DNA from 2 places in the Xanthomonas sp. NCPPB 3005 genome. Region 2 is predicted to be linked to the other one. Evidence: predicted binding sites of a transcription regulator. Region 2 holds the regulator's gene; the other holds the start of a gene.

Region 1 (10,643 bases), 2.6 Mb from region 2:
CTTGGCGGTGGCGCCGCGCGAGCATGTGGCGCGAATCGCGCGCCTGGACCTGGCGACCCGCAGCAGCGTCGAACTCGGCGCGATGGCCTTGCAGTTCTACGCCCCGACGCTCAACGGGACCGGTTGGACCGTGGTGGTGAACGACCGCATCCTGGTGATCGACATCGGCAAGGGCCTGAGCGAGGTTCTGTGGCACGTGGGCGATCTGCCCGGTCCGGTCGCCGCCGCCGGCTTCTTCGCCGACTGCGAAGTGTTCCTGGTGCGCACAGGCAACACGTTGCAGGACTGGACCTATTCCCTGCCGCACAGGCGCCTGCGCGGCCGCGACGAGCGCGTGCTGCTGCACGGCTTGCCGGTGCTGCCGCACCGCTGCGGCGCGATGCAGCAGCCGCAGCTGGAGGTGCGCGAGGACGGCGAGGTCGCCTTCGTCTACCGCGACGGCGCGCAGCAGCGGGCATGCGTGCTGCCGCAGGTGCAGGCGGAAGTGCTCCAGGGCGAGCACTTCGTCGCGCTCGAGCAGGGCATCCTGGTCGGCGTGCATCTGCACGCGTGCAGCCGCTACTTCGTCATCCGTTTCTCCGATGCCACTTGCATCGCCACACTGGAGACGCCGGCGGGCCTGCCGCTGGGCGCGCGCGAGCAAGCGGAACACCTGCTGCTGTATGCCGCGGACGGCCGCCTGCTGGACATCGACCTGCGCCTGTCGCTGGCGCATCCGCTCTCGCTGCTTTGAGCGCGCCGCAGCGGGCGCCGCGGTGTTGCCGGGGCCGCGATATGTGCCGCTGCGCGGTGTCGTGCAGCTGAATTGCGACGCGCGACAGCCGCGCAGTGCGCCGCAGGCTTGGAAAAAGCCGCGAAGGTCTGTCTACAATCGGATCGACCCCCTCCGAGTTGCCGCCCGCCGATGACGCCTGCGCCCTTCCTGATCCTCGAAACCGGCGAGCCGGTGGCGACGATGCGGCGCTATGGGCGCTTCCCGCACTGGATCCGCGTCGCCGCCGGGCTGGCCGAGCGCGACACGGTGGTCGCCAATGTCGCCGGCGGCGCCGCATTGCCCGCGCGCACGGGCTTCGCCGGCATCATCGTCACCGGCTCGGCCGCCTTCGTCACCGACCGCGCCGACTGGAGCGAGCGCTCGGCCGACTGGCTGCGCGAGGCCGCCCACGCCGGCACGCCGCTGCTGGGCATCTGCTACGGCCACCAGCTGCTGGCGCACGCGCTGGGCGGGGAGGTCGCCTACAACCCGGCCGGGCGCGAATCGGGCACCGTGCACATCGACCTGCATCCGCCGGCGTTCGACGATCCGCTGTTCGCGGGCCTGCCCGAACGCTTCCCGGCGCACGCCACGCACCTGCAGACGGTGCTGCGCGCGCCGGCCGGCGCCACCGTGCTGGCGCGCTCGGCGCAGGACCAGTGCCATGCCTTCCGCTGGGGCGAGGCGGCCTGGGGCGTGCAGTTCCACCCGGAATTCGCCACCCATCACATGCGCGGCTACGTGCACGCCCGCGCCGAGTGTCTACGCAGCGCCGGCCGCTGCGCCCGTACCATCGCCCGCGAGGTCAGCGCCGCGCCGCTGGCGCGCAAGCTGCTGCGGCGCTTCGTTCAGCACGCGCGCGGCCAGCAAACCGCCGGCGGCCAGGCAAAACCGCGATAATCTGTACAGGCGCCGCGCTATACGGCGTCCCCCACTTCGGATTGGCAATGATCGAGATTCGCAAGCTGCCGGCCTCGGCCGGCGCGGAATGGCTGTTGAGCGGAATTGCGCTGCTGCGCCGGGCGCCGCTGGCGCTGGGCCTGCTGGGCGTGATCTGGGGCCTGGCGGCGCTGCTGGCGCTGCTGATGGGCGCGCTGAATCCGACCCTGGGCATGCTGGCGCAATTGCTGCTGGGCCTGGCCGGACCGCTGCTGTTCGGCGGGCTGGTGTGGGCGGTGCGCGAAGTGGACCAGGGCCGTGTCGCGCAGCCGGCGCACCTGCTGCAGGGCCTGCACGACGGCCGTGCGCCGCGCCTGCTGGTGGCGCTGTTGCCGCAGGTGCTGGTTGGCCTGGCGCTGGGTGCGCTGGCCCTGGTGGTGGTCGGCCAGAGCGGCTGGGAGCAGCTGGGCACGGTGATGAACCAGCTCAACGAACTCGGCCAGTCCAGCGCCCAGCCGGATCCGGCGCAGGTCGAGCAACTGGTGGCCACGCTGCCGGCGATGCGCATCCTGCTGTGGCTGCTGATGGTGTTCGTCGGCTTCGTGGCGGTGACGCTGACCCTGTTCGTGCTCGCCCCGCAGGTGATGTTCGACGGCCGCGGCGGCCTGGCGGCGATGCGCAACAGCCTGCGCGCCTGCCTGCACAACCTGCCGGCGATGCTGGTGTTCTTCGTCCTCGCCTTCATCGCGATGTTCGCGCTGTATTTCGCCCTGGTGCTGGTGATCCTGCTGGTGCAGGCGCTGGCCGGGCCGACCATCGCCGCCCTGGTCGCGCAGTTGCTGCTGATGGCACTGGCGATGCCGGCGCTGGCCGGCGCGGTCTACGCGGCCTGGAAGCAGATGTTCGTGCACAGCGGCGACGCCGCGCCGGCAGTGCCGCCGCCGCCTTCGAATGTGTTTGCCGCTTGAGGGCTGGGAATCGGGAACGGGGAATCGGGAATCGGTAACAGCAACAGCAGGCGGCCCTTCGGGGCCGCTTCTTTTTTGCGCGATGTGGCGGGCGAGACCAGGTCACTGCTGCGGCACTGGAGGTGCCTGCTGGTGCGGAAGGGTTTCAGCCCCGACGCACTACGCCGTTCCCATTCCCTATTCCCTAGCCTCGATTCCCGGCTTCTTGGTCACCGCACTAGCCGCAATGATGCCGATCTCGTACAGCAGGCACATCGGGATCGCCAGCATCAGCTGCGAGACCACGTCCGGCGGGGTCAGCACCGCGGCCAGTACGAAGATGCCGACCACCGCGTAGCCGCGGCCTTCGCGCAGCTGCTGCGGAGTGACCCAGCCCAGCAGGGCCAGGATCACCAGCGCCACCGGCAGCTCGAAGCTGGCGCCGAAGGCGAAGAAGATCGCCAGCACGAAATCCAGGTAGGCGCCGGCGTCCGGGGTGAGCTGGATGATGTCCGGCTTGAACGTGGTCAGGAAGTGGAACACCGCCGGCAGCACCAGAAAGTAGGCGAAGGCGCAGCCCACGTAGAACAGCAGCACGGCCGAGGCCAGCAGCGGCAATGCCAGGCGCTTCTCGCGCTGGTACAGGCCCGGGGCGACGAACGCCCAGGCCTGGTACAGCAGCCACGGCACGGCGATGAACACGCCCACGAAGAAGGTCAGCTTGAGCGGGGCGAACACCGCGCCGGCCGGGTGGGTGGCGATCACGCTCTGCCCGATCGGCAGCTGCGCCAGCATCGGCGCGGCCAGCCAGGTGTAGATCGGCTTGGAGAAGGGCAGCAGCGCCAGCACCACCACGCCCAGGCCGATCAGCGCGCGCACCAGGCGCGCGCGCAATTCGACCAGATGCTCGATCAGGCTGCTTTCGGCTTCCGGATTCATCGCGGCGCCTCAGGGTCGCCGTTGGGCGGTGCGGCGCCAGGCGCCGGCGGTGTGGGGGCAGGGTCGTGCGCGGCGGGCGCCGGCGCGTCGCTTGGCGCGTGCGTATGCGTGGTCGGCGCGGCTGGCGTGGTGGCCGGCACCGCGTGGTCGGCGGCGGGAGCGCCGGACGGCGGCACTGGTTCCGGCGCTGGCGTCGTCGTCGGTGCGATGGCCGCAGGCGCGCCCTCGGCCAGCGGTTCCGGCCCGGTCGGGTCGATCTCGCGGCGCAGCGCGTCGGTCTCGCGCTGCAGCTGCTGGCCGCTGTCGCGCAACTGCGATTCGGCCTGGCGCAGCGAGGCCTGCACGTCCTGCAGGCTGCGCTTGAGTTCCTCGGCTTCCAGTTCGCGCTCCAGTTCCTGCTTCACCGAGTCCCACTGCGCGCGCGCGCGGCGCACCCACAGGCCGGCGAAGCGCGCTGCCTTGGGCAGGCGTTCCGGGCCGAGCACCACGAGGGCCACCACTGCGATCAGCAGCAGTTCGCTGAATCCGATATCGAACACGCCGACAGCGTCCTATTCAGCGCGCGTCGCGGTCGCGTTCGGCCTGGGTCTCGCGGGACTGCTCGCTGCTGCGCGACTCGTCGCCGAGCTGGCCGGCGGGCTTGTCCTCGTCGCGCATGCCTTTCTTGAATTCCTTGACCGCACTGCCCAGATCCTTGGCGCCGCTGGTCAGCCGCTTGGTGCCGAACACCAGCAGCACGATCACCAGCACGACAAGCCAGTGCCAGATGCTAAAACCGCCCATGATCCGCTCGCAGAGAAGTCGTAAGGAATAAGGAGGATAACGCACCGCGCCGCGGTGCGTTCAGTGCGGCACGCCGTGCCGCGGATTCTAGCGGTTGCCGTCCAGCGACTCGGTGCGGATCTCGCCTTCGGACACCGGCTGGAAGCCCTGCTGCGGCGGCGTCTGCGATGGTGCCTGCAGCGGCGCGGTGCTGGCGCCGTCGGCGGCGGCGGGTTCGGCCACCGGCGGCGGTGCGGCCTGTGCCGAAGGCTGCGGCCGCGGCGGCGGCGGGCCCATGGCGGCGCGTCCGGCGCTGTCGGTGCCGCGGTTCTGCCGCGCGGCGTAGGTGGCTTCCTCGAGCTTGTCGCGGAAGGCGACCACGTCGTTGGACGGCAGGCCGGTGGTGCGGCCTTCGAAGATCATGCGCGGGGTGGTGTTGCTGCCGTACACGTTGAGGTCGGCGGCATCGTCGATCTGCAGCGCCGCGCCGTCCAGCGCCACGCCGGCGAACAGGCCGCGCGCGCGCGACCACGACCAGATCTCGGCCTTGAGCTGGCCGTCGGTGGCGGCGGAGGCGTTGCGCCCGACCGGGCCGGCAGCGACGCCGGCATCGGCGCCAAGGGTGAACTTGCCGTTGACGATGTTGTCCAGGCTGCGGTCGTTGCGGAACACCAGCACCACGTCGGAGGACTGCACGCCGACCTGGAAGCCGATGCTGCCGCCGGTGAGCTTGACGAATACCGGGTTGGACCAGGTGCCGTCGGGACGCTTGACCGACATCAGGCCGTGGCCGCGGCGGCCGCCGATGACCAGGCCGGCCTTGAGCGTGTCCGGGATCACCACGATCGCGCGGCCCTCGTCGAGCAGCTTGTCGGGGATGGATTGCTCCGGGATCTCCTGGATGTCGGTCAGCACGCGCAGCGCGTTGCGGGCGCGCTCGTCTTCTTCCGGGCCGGCCACGGCGTGGCCGACGAACAGCGTGGTACTCAACAACAGGGCGAGGCGCGGCAGGCGGGGCATGGCGGGCTTCCGAAATAGGTCCGCAGCAAGATACTGCAAGTCCTTGAACTTAGTCACAGCGCAATGAATCGGCAATGAGTGCCACCGCAATACGCGGGCGTGTCGATCGTTGCGATAGACACGATCGCGACACGCGCGGCAGGCGGCTCTGCCACAATGTAGGCATGAGCGACGCACCCGAGACCGCCGTGCTGGTGGTGAATCTAGGCACGCCCGAGGCGCCGACCGCGCCTGCGGTCGCCCGTTACTTGGCCGAGTTCCTCGGCGACAAACGCGTTGTGGCCATCCCCAAGCTGTTCTGGTGGCCGCTGCTGAACTGGGTGATCCTGCCGCGGCGCTCGCCGCGTTCGGCGGAGAAATACGCACTGGTGTGGCTGCCGGAAGGCTCGCCGCTGGCGGTCTACACCCGGCGCCTGACCGAGGGCATGCAGCGCGAACTGCCCGGGCACCGCGTCGCCTGGGCGATGCGCTACGGCACCCCGGCGCTGGCGCCGGCACTGGACGCGCTGCGCGACGGCGGCGTGCGCCGGATCGTGGTGCTGCCGCTGTATCCGCAGTATTCGACCACCACCACCGCCTCGATCGAGGACGTGGTGCAGGCCTGGCAGGCGCGCAATCCGCAGCTGCCGGTGACCCTGATCGAGGACTATCCGACCGACCCGGCCTGGGTCGAGGCGGTGGCCGACAGCGTGCGCGCGCACTGGGCGCAGCACGGCCGCGGCGAGACCCTGTTCTTCTCCTTCCATGGCCTGCCGCAGCGCGTGGCCAACAACGGCGACCCGTATCCGCAGCGTTGCGAGGCCAGCGCGCAGGCGATCGCCGCGGCGCTGGGCCTCGGCGCCGGCGAGTGGCAGCTCGGCTACCAGTCGCGCTTCGGCGCCGAGCGCTGGCTGCAGCCGTATGCGGAGCCGAGCCTGTGGCAGCTGGCCGAGCAGGGGACCAAGCGGGTCGACGTGATCTGCCCGGGCTTCGCCACCGACTGCCTGGAAACGCTGGAGGAAGTGGCGATGGGCTTCGTCGAGACCTGCGCCGCGCGCGGCATGCAGGTGCGCTACATCCCCTGTCTCAACGACGCCCCGGCGCACGCGCGCGCGCTGGCGCAGCTGGCTGCCCGCGCCGCATGACGCTGCGCACGTTCGCCTGCCCGTCGCGGGTGGGCACGCTGGCCGGGCTGCGCAGCGGCGATCCGCATGGGCCCAAGGTGCTGGCGCTGCACGGCTGGCTGGACAACGCCGCCAGCTTCGTGCCGCTGAGCGCGCAGCTGCCGCAGCTGGACCTGGTGATGCTGGACCTGCCCGGCCACGGACACAGCGACGCCCTGCCGGCCGGCGCCGACTACCTGCTGACCAGCGCGCTGCATCCACTGCTGGACGCAGCCGACGTGCTGGGCTGGGAGCGCTTCGCGGTGATCGGGCATTCGATGGGCGCGGCGATCGCCAGCACCCTGGCCGCGGCGGCGCCGCAGCGGGTCGAAAAATTGGTCGCGATCGAGATGCTCGGCGGCCTGGCCGAGACCGTGGAGGGCACGCTGGAGCGGCTGCGCGACAGCGTCGCCGCGACCCGCCGCGCCAACAGCGCGCCGCTGCGCGTGTTCCCCGACCTGGCCGCACCGGTACGCGCGCGGATGCAGGCCAACCAGCTCAGCGAGCCGGCGGCGCGGCTGCTGGTCGAGCGCGGGGTCGAGGCGGTGGAGGGCGGCTACGTGTGGCGCAGCGACCGGCGCCTGACCCTGCCCACCGCGGTGCGGCTGAGCGAGGCGCAGGTGCAGGCGCTGCTGGCCGGCATCGACTGCCCGGCACGGGTGATCTACGCCGACCCGGCGCAGCCGTATTTCCCCGAGCCGCTGCGCAGCGAGCGCGCGGCGCTGCTTCGCCATGGCCGCGTGCACCTGCTGCCGGGTACCCACCATCTGCACATGGAGCAGCCGGCCGCGGTGGCGGCGCTGTTGCGCGACTTCTTCTGAGTTGCTGGCCGGCGCCGTTCGCCGCCCTGCCACCGCTGCATCGCGCGACAGCCGCAGCGGGACGCTGCGCCGCTGGCCCGAGCCGATGCCGTCGCACGTCCAGCACACGCGTGTGGACGCCGACGCGTGCGCGGAGGTCGCGTGCGCCCGCTCAAGTTTCCGGCATCGCCGCCGATACACGCCTTGGGACGCGCGGCACGCCGCGGTTGCGATCCACCCGGCGTCACAGTTCGCCATGTTGTCGTAGGCCGGTCGCGTTTCGGTAAAGCTTGGTGGCCAGGGTACGCGTGGGCAATTGCGCCCGAACCTCTCCCCGCCCCGATGATCCGTCTCCTCCGTCGTTATCCAGTCGGTCCCCGACTGACCTTCGCCTTCGCGGCCTTGCTGCTGCTCTGCGGTGCGCTGATCGTCGCCAGCCTGGCCTCGATGGCCATGGCGCGCCACCAACTCGACGACATCAGCCTGGACAAGATGGAGAAGATCCGCCTGTCCGATGCGATGGTCACCGCCCAGGCGCGGCTGGAAATCGGCCTGCTCAACGATGTGATCCTGACCAACCCCGACGAGAAGCGGGAGATCGTGCGCGCGATCGGCCAGGCCGCGCGCGATTACGCGCAGGTGCGCCGCAAGCTGTTCGCGATGCGCCTGGATCCGGCCGACCGCACCGGCGCGCAGCGCCGCGCCGCGATCGACCAGGCCTATGTCCAGGTGCAGCCGTTCCAGACCCAGGTGCTGGCGCTGGCCGCCGACAACCAGAACCTGGACGCGCAGACCCTGCACCTGTACACGCTGCAGCCGCTGCTGGCGAACTGGCAGCAGGCGATCCAGCACAATGCCGCGCACCTGCGCACGCTCAGCGACCAGGCCTATGTCGATGCGGTGGCGACGATGGCCCGCGCGCGCTGGATGCTGCTGATCGGCGGCGGCCTGCTGCTGGCGGTGGCCACCTGGCTGGGCTGGTGCATCACCCAGAGCCTGGTGCGGCCGCTGCGCGAAGGGACGCGGATCGCCGCGGCGATCGCCGCCGGCCGTCTCGACGCACCGTTGCCGGTGCACGGCAACGACGAGGCCGCCGAGCTGCTGCGCAGCATGCAGACCATGCAGACGCAGCTGCGCGCGGTGCTCGCCGAGCAACGGCAGATGGCGCAGCGCCACGCCGCCGGCGCGGTCGCGCACCGCAGCGACGCGGCGGGGTTCCCCGGCGAATACGGGCAACTGCTGCACGACGCCAATGCGCTGGTCGATCTGCATGTGGGCACGGTGCAGTCCACCGTTGCGTTGATGCAGCGCTACGCCATCGGCGACCTCAGCGAGGACATGCCGCGCCTGCCCGGCGAGCAGGCGGCGATCTCCGACACCATGGACGCGATCAAGGCCAACCTCGGCGCGCTCAACCGCGACATCTGGCACCTGGCGGCGGCCGCGGCGGCCGGCGATTTCAGCGCGCGCGGCGACGTCGGCCGCCACCAGCACGATTTCCGCACCATGCTGGAAAGCCTGAACCAGCTGATGGCCACGGTGGACGGCAACCTCGGCGCGCTGTCGACGCTGCTGCGCGCGATCGCCTGCGGCGACCTGGGCGTGCGCATGCACGGCGAATTCCATGGCGTGTTCGCGCGCATGCGCGACGACGCCAACGCCACCGCCGACCAGCTGGCGGGGATCGTGGCCGGCATCCAGCAGGCGGCGGCGGCGATCGACAGCGAGGCCGGTGCCATCGCCGGCGGGCACCAGGACCTGTCGCGCCGCAGCGCCGAGCAGGCCGGCGCGCTGGAGCGCACCGCGGCATCGGCGGCGCAACTGACCGAGACGGTCAAACAGAATGCCGCGCACGCCGACCAGGCCAACCAGCTGGCGACCGCCGCGGCGTCGGTCGCGCGCCAGGGCGGCGCGGCGATCGACGAAGCGGTGGCGGCGATGCAGGGCGTGCAGGGGTCGTCGCGCAAGATCGGCGAGATCATCGCGGTGATCGACAGCATCGCGTTCCAGACCAACATCCTGGCCCTGAACGCGGCGGTGGAGGCGGCGCGCGCCGGCGAGCAGGGCCGCGGCTTCGCCGTCGTCGCCAGCGAGGTGCGCGCGCTCGCGCAGCGCTCGGCCGGGGCGGCAAAGGAGATCAAGACGCTGATCGAGGCCTCCCTGTCCCAGGTCGCGGTGGCGTCGGCGCAGGTCCACGGCGCGGGCCAGACCATGGGCCGGGTGCTGGCGTCGGTGGGCGAGGTCAACGACGTCGTGGCCGGGATCGCGGTGGCCTCGCAGGCGCAGTCGGCGGGCATCGAACAGGTCGGCCAGGCGATGGCGCAGATGGACCGCACCACGCAGCAGAACCTGGCGCTGGTGGAACAGGCCACCGCGGCCTCGCATGCGCTGGAACAGCAAGCCGGCACGCTGGCCGCGGCGGTGGCGGTATTCCGGCTGCAGGCACGCGCCGAGGCGCCGCAACAGCGGCCCGCCATGGCCGCTCCGGCACCGGCCGAGCTCGACCTGGCCGTCGGCGCCTAGCCGGGCAGCGCGTGGTCGCGCGGTGGCGTCGTGCGCGGTTGCTTTCCGCCCGCGCGGCGCTGCCGGAGCGTCCAGGACGGCCAGCGCGCGGGGATGGCCGCTGGCGGCTGAATGCGTCGCCTGCACGGTGTTCGTGAAGCTTGTGTGTAGAAAAAATTTCGCTTAAGTTCCCGCCACGCCTGCCGACAAAACAGGCATAGACGCGATACGTCTTGCGTACGCGGCCCGATCCCGGCGTCCTGACATGCCGGCGTAGTGCCGCTCGGACCGTATCGTTCGCTGGTGCCGGAGGTCGCGCCAGGTGTGAGGTAGGCGGGGAGAGGGGGCCTGCCGGGCGCTGCGCATGGAGTTCTTCTTCCGCAGCGCTGAGGCGAAACCCGCCGTCCTTCCGTTTTCTCCGAATCTGTCCATCGCCACGGCGCTGCGCGCCTCGAGGCGAACGATCCGTTCCCGAACGCCGCCGGATTCACCCGGCCTGTCGCGACTGCCTGCCTTGCCGCCGTGGCGCATTGTGCCGGCAGGGCGGTGCTGCGCCGCACCGGTTCACTGCGCCGCGGCCAACCGCGTGGTCGGCGACGCGAGGGCGATCCCTGTGCCGGTGCAGTCGCTGGTGTCCGGCGACGATTTCGTTGTGCATCGCGACCTGTAAGACCGTTTCTGCGAGCGGCTGTCCTCGTGCCAGGCGCTGGGTCAGCGTCCGGGCTGAAACAGCCTCATGCTTTTCTGTGTTTCCTTGCCTCGTGCGCGCGCAACGACGGCGCGCGAGACGCCCTAGCTCAACAGCCGCCGCAACTGCGCCTTCAGGCGCCGCCCATGCGCGTGGAAATAGTCGCGCTCGGCACGCCAGGCCGGGAACCGCGCTTCCACTTCGCGCCAG
Region 2 (10,643 bases):
GAGGGTGGCGCGGGCGCTCTGGTCCAGCGACGCGGAGCCGGAGCCGAACAGGATGTCGCTGTTGATCTCCACTTCGATCCACAGCCCGGCATGGCGCACGGTGATCAGCTTCTTCTGGATCAGCGGCGCCAGGGCGGCGCCGAGCCGGTCGGCGATGCCGTCGAGCTGGCGCTGCGCGCGCCGCAGCTGCTCCTCGTCGCGCAGCGCGCTGGGCGAACGCAGCGGCGAGGCCGAGGGCAGCCGGTTCGGATCGGGCAGGGACAGCGCCGGGCTGGACTTGATCGGGGTCGGGCGCGCGCCGCCCTGGCCCTGCATCAGGTGATCGCCGACCTGCACCGGGCTCATCGTCCGCGGCGCGCCGCCGAAGGCGGTGCTCATCGCGTCGGCCATGACCCGGTACTTGGCCTCGTTGACCGTGGACAGCGCGTACATCACCACAAAGAAGGCGAGCAGCAACGTCATCAGATCGGCATAGGGGATGGCCCATGCCTCATGGTTGACGTGATCTTCGTGCTGACGCTTGCGGGCCATAGTCGTCGGGTCAATGCAAGAAGCCGGCCAGCTTCGATTCGATGTTGCGCGGGTTCTCGCCCTGGGCGATGGCGATGAGCCCTTCGATGATCATTTCGCGCTCGCCGCTGCTGTGCTTGATCACGCTCTTGAGCTTGCTGGCCATCGGCAGGAACAGCAGGTTGGCCGAGGCGATGCCGTAGATGGTGGCGGTGAACGCGGCGGCGATGCCGTGGCCGAGCTTGCTCGGGTCGGCGAGGTTCTTCATCACCGCGATCAGCCCCAGCACCGCGCCGATGATGCCCAGCGTCGGCGCATAGATGCCCATGCCTTCGAACACCTTGGCCGCGGCCAGGTCGCAGTGTTCCTGGCCGTCCAGGTCGATTTCCAGCATGTGCCGGATCGATTCCGGCTCCACCCCGTCGACCAGCATCTGCAGGCCCTTGCGCACGAACGGGTCGTGCTGCTGCTGCACCTGGTTCTCCAGGCCGAGCAGGCCCTGGCGGCGGGCGATGTTGCTCCACTCCACGATCTGCTGCAGCAGCGCCTGGCGATCGCTGGCCGGCGGATGCAGGATCCACTTGGCGATCTGGAACGCGCGCTTGAACACCGCCGGCGGGGTATGCACCAGGATCGCGGCGACGGTGCCGACGATCACGATCACGAACGCGGCCGGCGACCACAGCGCCGACACGCCGGCGCCCTTGAGGATGCTGCCGCCGACCAGCGAGGCGATCGCCAACAGCAAGCCAATGAGACTGAGTTTGTCCATGCAGAAACTATCGGCAGCGAGGGGAGGGACTTGATGGGACGGCCGGGATTGGGGAGTCCGGAGTGGGGATTCGAGGCGCCCGGCCGTCGGCTGTCGAGCCGCGGATCGGCGCGCGCGCGGCACCCTGCAGGAGCGGCTTCAGCCGCGACGCGTTACCGGTAAGGCGTCGCGGCTGAAGCCGCTCCTACAGGAGCGCGCGGCGGGAAACCGACGTTGAACTTACCGGCAGGTCGATGACACTTTGGGCATCGGAGCGCCCGCCAGCGATCCGCACCGGGACCGCCTTCAAATCCCCAATCCCGACTCCCCAATCCCGGCTTCTCAGCTCTTCAACCCGTCCACATCCAGGATCAACGCCAGCCGGCCATCGCCGATCAGGGTCGCGCCGGCGTAGCCGGGCAGGCCGCGCAGTGCGCGCGGCAGCGGCTTGATCACCACTTCCTCGCGGCCGCGGACCTGGTCCACGACCAGGCCCATGCGCGATTCGCCGGCCTGCAGCACCACCACGGTCAGCAGCGGCAGTTCCGGCGCTTCGATGTTCAACCAGTGACGCAGGTCCACCAGCGGCAAGGTGTGCGATTGCCGGTCGAGCACGGCGCGGCCGTCGAACCAGCCCAGCGCGCGGCGCGGCGCGTGCAGCACTTCCACCACGCGCGCCAGCGGCAGCGCATAGACGGTGTCGCCGGCCTGCACCAGCAGGGTCGGCAGGATCGCCAGGGTCAGCGGCACGCGGATCAGGAAGCGGCTGCCGCGGCCCAGTTCGGACTGGATCTGGATCTGCCCGCTGAGTTCGCGGATGCGCGACTGCACCACGTCCATGCCGACGCCGCGGCCGGAGATGTCGGTGACTTCGGACTTGGTCGAGAAACCGGGCAGGAACACCAGGTGCAGGCATTCCTCGGTGGTCAGCCGCGCGGCGGCCTCCGGATCGATCAGGCCTTTTTCGCGCGCCTTCTGCCGCAGGCGTTCGGGGTCGATGCCGGCGCCGTCGTCCTGCACTTCGATGCTGACGTAGTCGCCTTCCTGCTGCGCCGACAGGCGTACGTGGCCGCCGCGCGGCTTGCCGGTGGCTTCGCGCAGCGCCGGCGTCTCGATGCCGTGATCGATCGCGTTGCGCACCAGGTGCACCAGCGGATCGGCCAGCGCCTCGACCAGATTGCGGTCCAGTTCGGTGTCGGCGCCGATCAGTTCCAGGTCCACCTCCTTGTTCAGGGAGCGGGCGACGTCGCGCGCGACCTTGGGGAAGCGCGAGAACACCTTGCCGACCGGCTGCATGCGGGTGCGCATCACCGCCGATTGCAGGCGCGAGGTGGCGATGTCCAGGCTGCTGACCGCGCGGTCCAGTTCTTCGTCGCGCAGGCGCACGCGCAGGGTCTTGAGCCGGTTGCGCGACAGCACCAGTTCGCCGATCAGGTTGACGATCGCGTCCAGGCGCTTGGTGTCCACGCGCACGGTGTGTTCGGGTTCTGCGGCCTTGCCGGGCGCAGCGGCGGGCTTGGCGCTGGGCGCCGGCCGCGGCGCGGCGGCCGGCACCGGCAGCGCGGCCGGCGCGGCACCGCCGTGCAACTGGTCGAGCAACGCTTCGAATTCGTCGTCGTCGATCATGTCGCCGTTGCCGCCTGCGGCGGGCGGCGGCGCGGCGACGGCGGCCTTGGCGCTGGGCGCGGCGGTCTCTTCGCCGCTGGTGGCGAACTGCGCGATCAGCTGTTGCGGCGCGCGCGGCGGTTCGCTGCCGCTGCCGAACGCGTCGAGCATCGATTGCAGGTAGTCCAGCGACTGCTGCGCGGCGTCGAAGTGCCGCGCCTGCAGGGTGGCCTGGCCGGCACGGGCCTGGCCCAGGGTGTCCTCGGCGGCGTGGCACAGCTCGACCATCGGGGTGATCGCCAGGAACCCGGCGCCGCCCTTGAGCGTGTGGAAACCGCGGAACACCGCGTTGAGCTGGTCGCTGTCCTCTGGCGCCTGCTCCAGCGACACCAACTGCTCGCCGAGCCGGTCCAGGATTTCCTGGGCCTCGATGATGAAGTCGGCAGCGATGTCGTCGGGCACGGCGCTCATCGGATTACAGCCCCAGTCCGGACAGCAGGTCGTCGGCGTCGTTCTGCGACACGCCGTGGCGGTCCAGCCCGGCCAGCGCCGGGCCGGCCAGGCTGCCGTCGGGCTTCTTGTCTTCCTTCGGCGGCAGGCCGAGCGCGCCGAAGCCCTCGTGCACGCGGCGCACGATGGTCGCCACGCGGCGGATGATCTGCCCGGTCAGGTCCTGGAAGCTCTGCGCCAGGGCCATCTCGGTGAGGTTGTGGCGGATCTTGTCGAGGATCTCGCCCTGGTCGCCGGTCAGGCCGCCGGCGCGCAGCTGGTCGGCCAGCGCGCGGCATTCCTCGGCCAGGTCCAGGGTGCGGTGACTGGCCTGTTCGGTCATCGCCACCACGTGGTCCAGGCGCGAGCAGGCGTCGTCCAGCTCGCCGGCTTCGGAGGGGATGGTGGGCAGCTCGCCGAGCGCCTGGCCCAGGTCGCGCGCCAGCCGGCTCAGGCCCTGCATCATCGGCCGCGTGCGCCACGCGGCGAGCGTGTCGATTTCCTTGCGCCAGGCGGTTTCGTCGCCGCGCTCCAGTGCGTCCAGCGCACCTTGCAGGCGTTCGATCAGGGCGCTGCGTTCGGCGGTGGCTTGCATCAGGCGGTCGCTCCAAGGCGTTCGAAGATCTTGCCCAGCTTCTCCTGCAGCGTCTGCGCGGTGAACGGCTTGATGATGTAGCCGTTCACGCCGCACTGCGCCGCCTCGATGATCTGCTCGCGCTTGGCCTCGGCGGTCACCATCAGCACCGGCAGGTGCTTGAGCTTGTCGTCGGCACGGATGTTGCGCAGCAGGTCGATGCCGGTCATGCCGGGCATGTTCCAGTCGGTGACCACGAACTCGAACGGTGCCGAGCGCAGTGCCGCCAGCGCACTGTTGCCGTCTTCGGCCTCTGCAGTGTTGGTGAAGCCCAGATCGCCGAGCAGATTCTTGACGATGCGCCGCATCGTCGAGAAATCGTCCACGATCAAAATCCGCATGTTCTTGTTCACCGCTAACTCCCTTGGGTCTTATTCTTCGTCTTCCAGGCCGGCGTCCGCCGCTTCGAACGCTTTCAAGCGTCCGCGCAAGCGTACCGTGGCCTGGCCGTGGATCTGGCAGACGCGCGACTCGCTGACACCGAGCACCGCGCCGATTTCCTTCAAGTTCAATTCTTGTTCGTAGTACAGCGACAGTACCAGCTGCTCGCGCTCGGGCAGCTGCGCGATCGCCTTGCCCAGTTCGCGCCCGAACTCGCTGCGCTCCAGCATCTGCTGCGGATTGGGCCCGCCCTTGGCGATGGTGTCCAGCTCGCCGTGGTCTTCGACCCGCGACTCCAGGCTCAGCACCTGGCCGCGCGCGGCATCTTCCATCAATCGCAGGTATTCGGGAAGCGGCATGTCCATCGCCGCGGCCACTTCGTTGGCGGCGGCGGCGCGGCCGGTGCTCTGCTCGATCTTGCGGATCGCCGAGGCGGCGTCGCGGGCGCGGCGGTGCACCGAACGCGGCACCCAGTCGCCGCGGCGGATCTCGTCGATCATCGAGCCGCGGATGCGGATCGAGGCGTAGGTCTCGAACGAGGCGCCCTGGTCGGCGTCGTAGCTGCGCGAGGCCTCGATCAGGCCGATCATGCCGGCCTGGATCAGGTCGTCGATCTCGACGCTGGCCGGCAGCCGCGCCGCCAGGTGGTGGGCGATGCGCCGCACCAGGTCCGAATGCTGGGCGATGTAGTCGTTGGAACTGTTGCGCTGCACGGCGCGGTACTGGGCGGCGGCGTTCATGCGGCGACCCCCCGCTGGATGATCCGTTCGACGAAGAACTCGACGTTGCCGCGCGGCACGGTCGGGGCCTGCCAGCGCGAGGTGCGGCGGGCGATCTCGGCGATCGCCTGCGCCGACGGGCTGGACGGGTAGGCCTTGACCACCGGCTGCTGGCGCTGCACCGCCAGGCGCAGCCAGTCGTCCTGCGGCACGCAGCCCAGGTAGTTCAGCGACACGTCGCCGAGGAACTTCTCGCACACCCGGCTCAGCTTGTCGTACAGCAGGCGGCCTTCGTTGAGGTCGCGGACCATGTTGGCGACGATCTGCACCCGGTCCACGCCGCGTTCGCGCGACAGCACCTTGATCAGCGCGTAGGCGTCGGTGATCGAGGCCGGCTCGTCGCAGACCACCACCACCGCGTCCTGCGCGGCCTGGCAGAAGGTCAGCACGCTGTCGGTGATGCCGGCGGCGGTGTCGATGATCATCACGTCCAGCTCGCGCTTGAGCTCGGAGAACACGTTGACCAGGCCGACGTGCTGGGCCGGCGGCAGCTCGGCCATGTGCCGGCGACCGGAGGCGGCGGGCACCACCATCAGCCCGTTGGGCATGTCGATCAGCACCTCTTCCAGGGTGCAGCGCCCGGCGACCAGGTCGGCCAGGGTGAACTTGGGGGTCAGCCCGAGCAGCACGTCGACGTTGGCCAGGCCGAGGTCGGCGTCCAGCAGCAGGGTGCGCTTGCCCATATCGGCCAGCGCCATCGACAGGTTGACCGAGATGTTGGTCTTGCCGACGCCGCCCTTGCCGCCGGTCACGGCGATCGTGCGCACCGGGCCGAGCGGTTCGCTGCGCGTTGCCGACAGGGGGAAGGCATTGGTCAGATTGGCGTAATCACGCGACGGCATGGTTCTGCTCCGGAGTACAGGGCTTATCGGCAGCGCGCCGCAAATCTTCAAGGCGCAATACCAGGCTGGCGGCGTTGGCGCGGTGCAGGTCGTCCGGCACGCGCTGACCATCGGTCACCCAGGTGATGGGAAGCCGGTGGTCCGCGACCACCGACAGGGCACTGCCAAACCGCCCGGTTTCATCCAGCTTGGTCAAGATCACCCCCTGCGGATCGGCGCCGGCAAACCGGCGCACCACCTCGTCCAGGTCGGAGAAATGAGCGTTGGCAGGGAGTACTAGCAAGGACCGGACCACTCGCGAGGCGCGCAGCCAGTGCAGCTGTGCGGCCAGGGCGCGGTCGCGCTGGCCCATGCCGGCGGTGTCGATCAGCACCAGCTTGTAGTCGCGCAGGCGCTCCAGCAGCTGCTGCAGGGCGGCGTCGCTGTCGGCCTCGTGCACGGCGATGCCGAGCTGGCGGCCGTAGCTGTGCAGCTGTTCGCGGCCGCCGACGCGGATGGTGTCGGTGGTGACCAGGGCCACGTCGCGGGCGGCGTGGCGCTCCAGGAAGCGCGAGGCCAGCTTGGCGATGGTGGTGGTCTTGCCGGCGCCGGTGGGGCCGATCAGGGCGATCACGCCGCCTTCCTCGATCGGGTCCAGCGGGGCAATCGGCAGGCGCTTGGACAGCAGCCCCAGCATCAGCCCGCGGCCGCGGTGCAGTTCCAGGTCGGCGGGGATCTGCATCACCACGTCGCGGGTCAGGCCGCTGTCGAAGCCGTAGTCGTCCATCAGCTCCAGCGCCTGGGCGCGCACCGGCGAGCCGCGCAGGCGTTCGTCGGTGAGCCGGTTCATCTCGCGCTCGATCATCTGCCGCATCAGCGCCAGTTCGTCGCGCAGCTGAGTCAATTGTTCGTCGTTCTGCACGCCGGGGAAGCTCGCCACCGGCGCCAGCGTCGGCGGCGCCGGGATCCCGGCGCTGGCCGCCGGCGCCGCGGCCGGCAGCGGCACCACGTTCGCGGCGCCCGGCGCGGCGGCCGGGGTCAGCGACACGGCGGCGATGTCCTCGAGCCAGGCCGGCACGTCGGCGGCGATCGCGGCGGCGCTGGCAGCGGCGGCCGGGGCGGCGAACGGGCTGGGCATCGGCACGCTGATCGGTGCGTTGCGGAACACGTCCTCGGGAATGCGGAATTCGGCGAAGGGGGCGGCTGGCTGGGCCGGGGCAGGGGCCCGCGGCGCGGCGGCGGGGCGGCTCGGCGCCGGCGCGGTGCCTGCGGGCATCGCCGAGGCGGCGATCGCGGCGGGCTGGGTCAGCGGCCGCGCCGGCGCGGCCTGCGCCACGCTCGCGCTGCTGCCGGCGCCGGCCATGGCGGCGGCCGGGGCGCGGCGCTCGCTGATCGCGGCCATCATCGCCATCGCCGGGTTGGCGGCGGCCTTGGCCGCACGCGGCGCCGGATTGGCGGCCGACACCTGCAGCCGCGGCGCCGCCTCTTCCGGACGCGCCGCGTCCAGCGCCTGCTGCACCAGGGCTTCGTCGTAGTTGCTGGCGGCGACGATCTCGATGCCCTCGTCGGTGCGCCGGTTGGACAGGATCACCGCATCCGGACCGTGCTCGTCGCGGACCATGCGGAACGCGGTGCGCATGTCGGGGGCTACGAAGCGTTTGATCTTCATGGGTGAACGCCGGGAATAGTGAATCGGGAATGGGGAATGGATGCGATGCCTGCGCCGGTGTCTGGCGGGCCGCGATGCCTGGTGCTGGTTGCTGTGGTCTTGCTCATTGCTCTCTCCGCTGCGGGGACGATGTTGCGATTCCCCATTCCCTGTTCCCGATTCCCGTCACCTCAGCTGATCGTCCCGACCAGCTTCAGCCGCTTGTCTTCCGGTACCTCGCTGTAGGACAGCACCGACAGCGAGGGGACGCTGTGGCGGACCAGCCTGGCCAGCGCGGCGCGGACTTGCGCCGGGACCAGCACCACCGCCGGTTCGTTGCGGGCTTCCTGCTTGCTGACGCATTCGGCCAGGCTCTGGTGCAGTCGCTCGGCCAGGCCGGGTTCCAGCGCGGCACCGTTGCCTTGGGTAGAGTCTTGCAAGACACGTTCCAATTGCGGGGCCAGGGTGAACACCGGCAGCTCCGCCGACATTCCGGCGATTTCCTGGACGATGAAACGGCCCAGCGCATTGCGCACCGCCGCGGTCAACGCGCCGGGTTCCTGACTCTGCGGGGCGTGCTCGACCAGCGCCTCGACGATCTTGCGCAGCTGCCGCACCGGAATCTTCTCGATCAGCAGGTTCTGCAGCACGCGCACCACCACCGACAGCGGCAGCGCCTTCGGGGTGAGGTCCTCGACCAGCTTCGGCGCGCTCTTGGCCAGGGTGGCCAGCAGCTGCTGCACCTCTTCGTGGCCGAGCAGTTCCGGGGCGTGCTCGCGGATCAGGTGCGACAGGTGGGTGGCGATCACGGTGGCCGGGTCGACCACGGTGTAGCCCATGGTCTCGGCCTGGGCGCGCTGGTGCGGCTGGATCCAGATCGCGTCCAGGCCGAACGCGGGGTCCTTGCCGGCGATGCCGTCGATCTTGCCCAGCGCGCCGCCCGGGTCCAGCGCCAGTTCGCGATCGGGGTGGATGTCGGCGGTGGCCACCGGCACCCCGTGCACCAGCAGGCGGTAGGCGTTGGCCGGCAGCTCCAGGTTGTCGCGGATGTGCACCGGCGGGATCAGGAAGCCGATGTCCTGGGTCAGCTTGCGGCGCACGCCCTTGATCCGCGCCATCAGTTCGCCGCCCTGGGCCTTGTCCACCAGCGGGATCAGCCGGTAGCCGACCTCCAGGCCCAGCGGATCGATCGGGCGCAGTTCGTCCCAGCCCAGTTCGGCGTTGGCCTGCGCGCCGGCGCTGGCCGCCTGCTGCGCCGGATCCGGCTTGGCTTCTTCCGGCAGCAGGCTGCGCTTCCACATCTTCCAGGCCAGCAGGCCCAGGATCAGCGCCAGCGTCAAGAAAGCGACGTTGGGCATGCCCGGGACCAGGCCGACCAGGCCCAGGATCGCCGCGGCCACCGCCAGCGCTTTGTGCTGGCCGAACACCTGGCCCATCATCGAGGCGCCCATGTCCTGCGAGCGCGAGGCGCGGGTGACCAGCATCGCCACCGCCGAGGACACCAGCAGCGCCGGCAGCTGCGCCACCAGGCCGTCGCCGATCGACAGCAGGGTGTAGGTGGACGCGGCCTGCGCCACCGGCATGCCGTGCTGCAGGACGCCGACCGCCATGCCGCCGATCAGGTTGATGAACAGGATCAGGATGCCGGCGATGGCATCGCCGCGGATGAACTTGCTGGCGCCGTCCATCGAACCGTAGAAGTCCGCTTCCTCGCGCACCTCCTCGCGCCGGGCCTTGGCTTCCTCGCGGGTCAGCAGGCCGGCGTTGAGGTCGGCGTCGATCGCCATCTGCTTGCCGGGCATGGCGTCGAGGATGAAGCGCGCGGTCACTTCCGACACGCGCCCGGCGCCCTTGGTGATGACCACGAAGTTGATGATGGTCAGGATCGCGAACACCACGATGCCGACCGCGTAGTTGCCGCCGATCACGAACTCGCCGAACGCCTCGATGACCTTGCCGGCGGCGCCGTGGCCGTCCTGGCCGTTGATCAGGATCACGCGGGTGGAGGCCACGTTCAGCGCCAGGCGCAGCATCGTGGTCATCAGCAGCACGATCGGGAAGATGCTGAACTCCAGCGGCCGCTTCACGTAGACCACCGCCAGCAGCACCATCAGCGAGATCGCGATGTTGAAGGTGAACAGCGCATCCAGCACCGGCGCGGCCAGCGGCACCACGACCATCGCCAGCATCGCCATCACGATCACCGGCGCGCCCAGGCCGTGCTTGATCATGTCCATCATCTTGCGCGTGTTCATCTGCGCGGCAGGCTGGCTCACGGCTTGCTCCCCGGGGCGAATTCATCGACCTCCAGCGGCGGCAACGGCGGCATCGGCCCGCTGCGCCAGGAGCGCAGCTGGTAGACGTAGGAGAGGATCTGGGCCACCGCCGAATACAGTCTCACGGGAATTTCCTTGCCGAGTTGCCCTTCCCGATACAAGGCGCGTGCCAAAGGTGGCGCAGACACCACTGCGACGCGGTGCTGCTCGCCGATCTCGCGGATGCGGAAGGCCAGTTCGTCCACGCCCTTGGCGACCACGGTCGGGGCGCGCATGCGGCCGCTCTCGTATTTCAGCGCCACCGCGTAGTGGGTGGGGTTGACCACCACCACGTCGGCGCTGGGCACCGCCTCCATCATCCGCCGCTGCGACAGCTGCATCTGCATCTGCCGGATGCGGCCCTTGACCTCCGGGCTGCCCTCGCTCTCCTTCATTTCCCGGCGCACTTCGTCGCGGGTCATCATCAGTTTGCGGGTGTAGTTCCACTTCTGGTACGGCGCGTCGATCGCCGCCAGCAGCGCCAGCGCGCCGGCGGTATACAGCAGCAGGTGCAGGGTGAAGCCCAAGCCGTCGCCGATGGCGGTCTCCAGCGGTTGCCGCATCAGGCTGCGCAGGCCGTCGACGTTGTTGGAGATGCACAGCGCGGCGGCGCCGCCGACGAAGCCCATGCGCAGCATCGACTTGAACAGTTCGGCCAGGCTTTCCGGGCCGTACAGCCGGGTCAGTCCGGCCATCGGGTTGAGCCGCTC

What was found. The regulator FliA, encoded in region 2, starts transcription of late flagellar genes. The targets are predictions, from matches to a motif close to TAAAGTTTNNCNNNCNNNGGCCGATAA.
Region 1: a site for FliA is predicted at 7,416-7,442, ahead of AB8810_RS23710 (methyl-accepting chemotaxis protein). Genes of this name have one in related genera too.

Annotation. Positions count from the first base shown of each region.
Region 1 is NZ_CP166096.2:5,492,446-5,503,088, reverse strand. It holds gene AB8810_RS23755 (bpX6 domain-containing protein) at 1-733, shown strand, start outside; gene AB8810_RS23750 (glutamine amidotransferase) at 905-1,654, shown strand; gene AB8810_RS23745 (BPSS1780 family membrane protein) at 1,702-2,601, shown strand; gene tatC (twin-arginine translocase subunit TatC) at 2,779-3,519, opposite strand; gene tatB (Sec-independent protein translocase protein TatB) at 3,516-4,058, opposite strand; gene tatA (Sec-independent protein translocase subunit TatA) at 4,075-4,302, opposite strand; gene AB8810_RS23725 (lipid-binding SYLF domain-containing protein) at 4,390-5,301, opposite strand; gene hemH (ferrochelatase) at 5,466-6,425, shown strand; gene AB8810_RS23715 (alpha/beta fold hydrolase) at 6,422-7,264, shown strand; gene AB8810_RS23710 (methyl-accepting chemotaxis protein) at 7,586-9,766, shown strand; gene AB8810_RS23705 (hypothetical protein) at 10,110-10,415, shown strand; gene AB8810_RS23700 (SprT family zinc-dependent metalloprotease) at 10,538-10,643, opposite strand, start outside.
Region 2 is NZ_CP166096.2:2,886,647-2,897,289, reverse strand. It holds gene motD (flagellar motor protein MotD) at 1-531, opposite strand, end outside; gene AB8810_RS12580 (flagellar motor protein) at 542-1,282, opposite strand; gene AB8810_RS12575 (chemotaxis protein CheA) at 1,604-3,337, opposite strand; gene AB8810_RS12570 (protein phosphatase CheZ) at 3,342-3,950, opposite strand; gene cheY (chemotaxis response regulator CheY) at 3,950-4,342, opposite strand; gene AB8810_RS12560 (RNA polymerase sigma factor FliA) at 4,361-5,110, opposite strand; gene AB8810_RS12555 (P-loop NTPase) at 5,107-5,991, opposite strand; gene flhF (flagellar biosynthesis protein FlhF) at 5,978-7,639, opposite strand; gene flhA (flagellar biosynthesis protein FlhA) at 7,810-9,873, opposite strand; gene flhB (flagellar biosynthesis protein FlhB) at 9,891-10,643, opposite strand, start outside.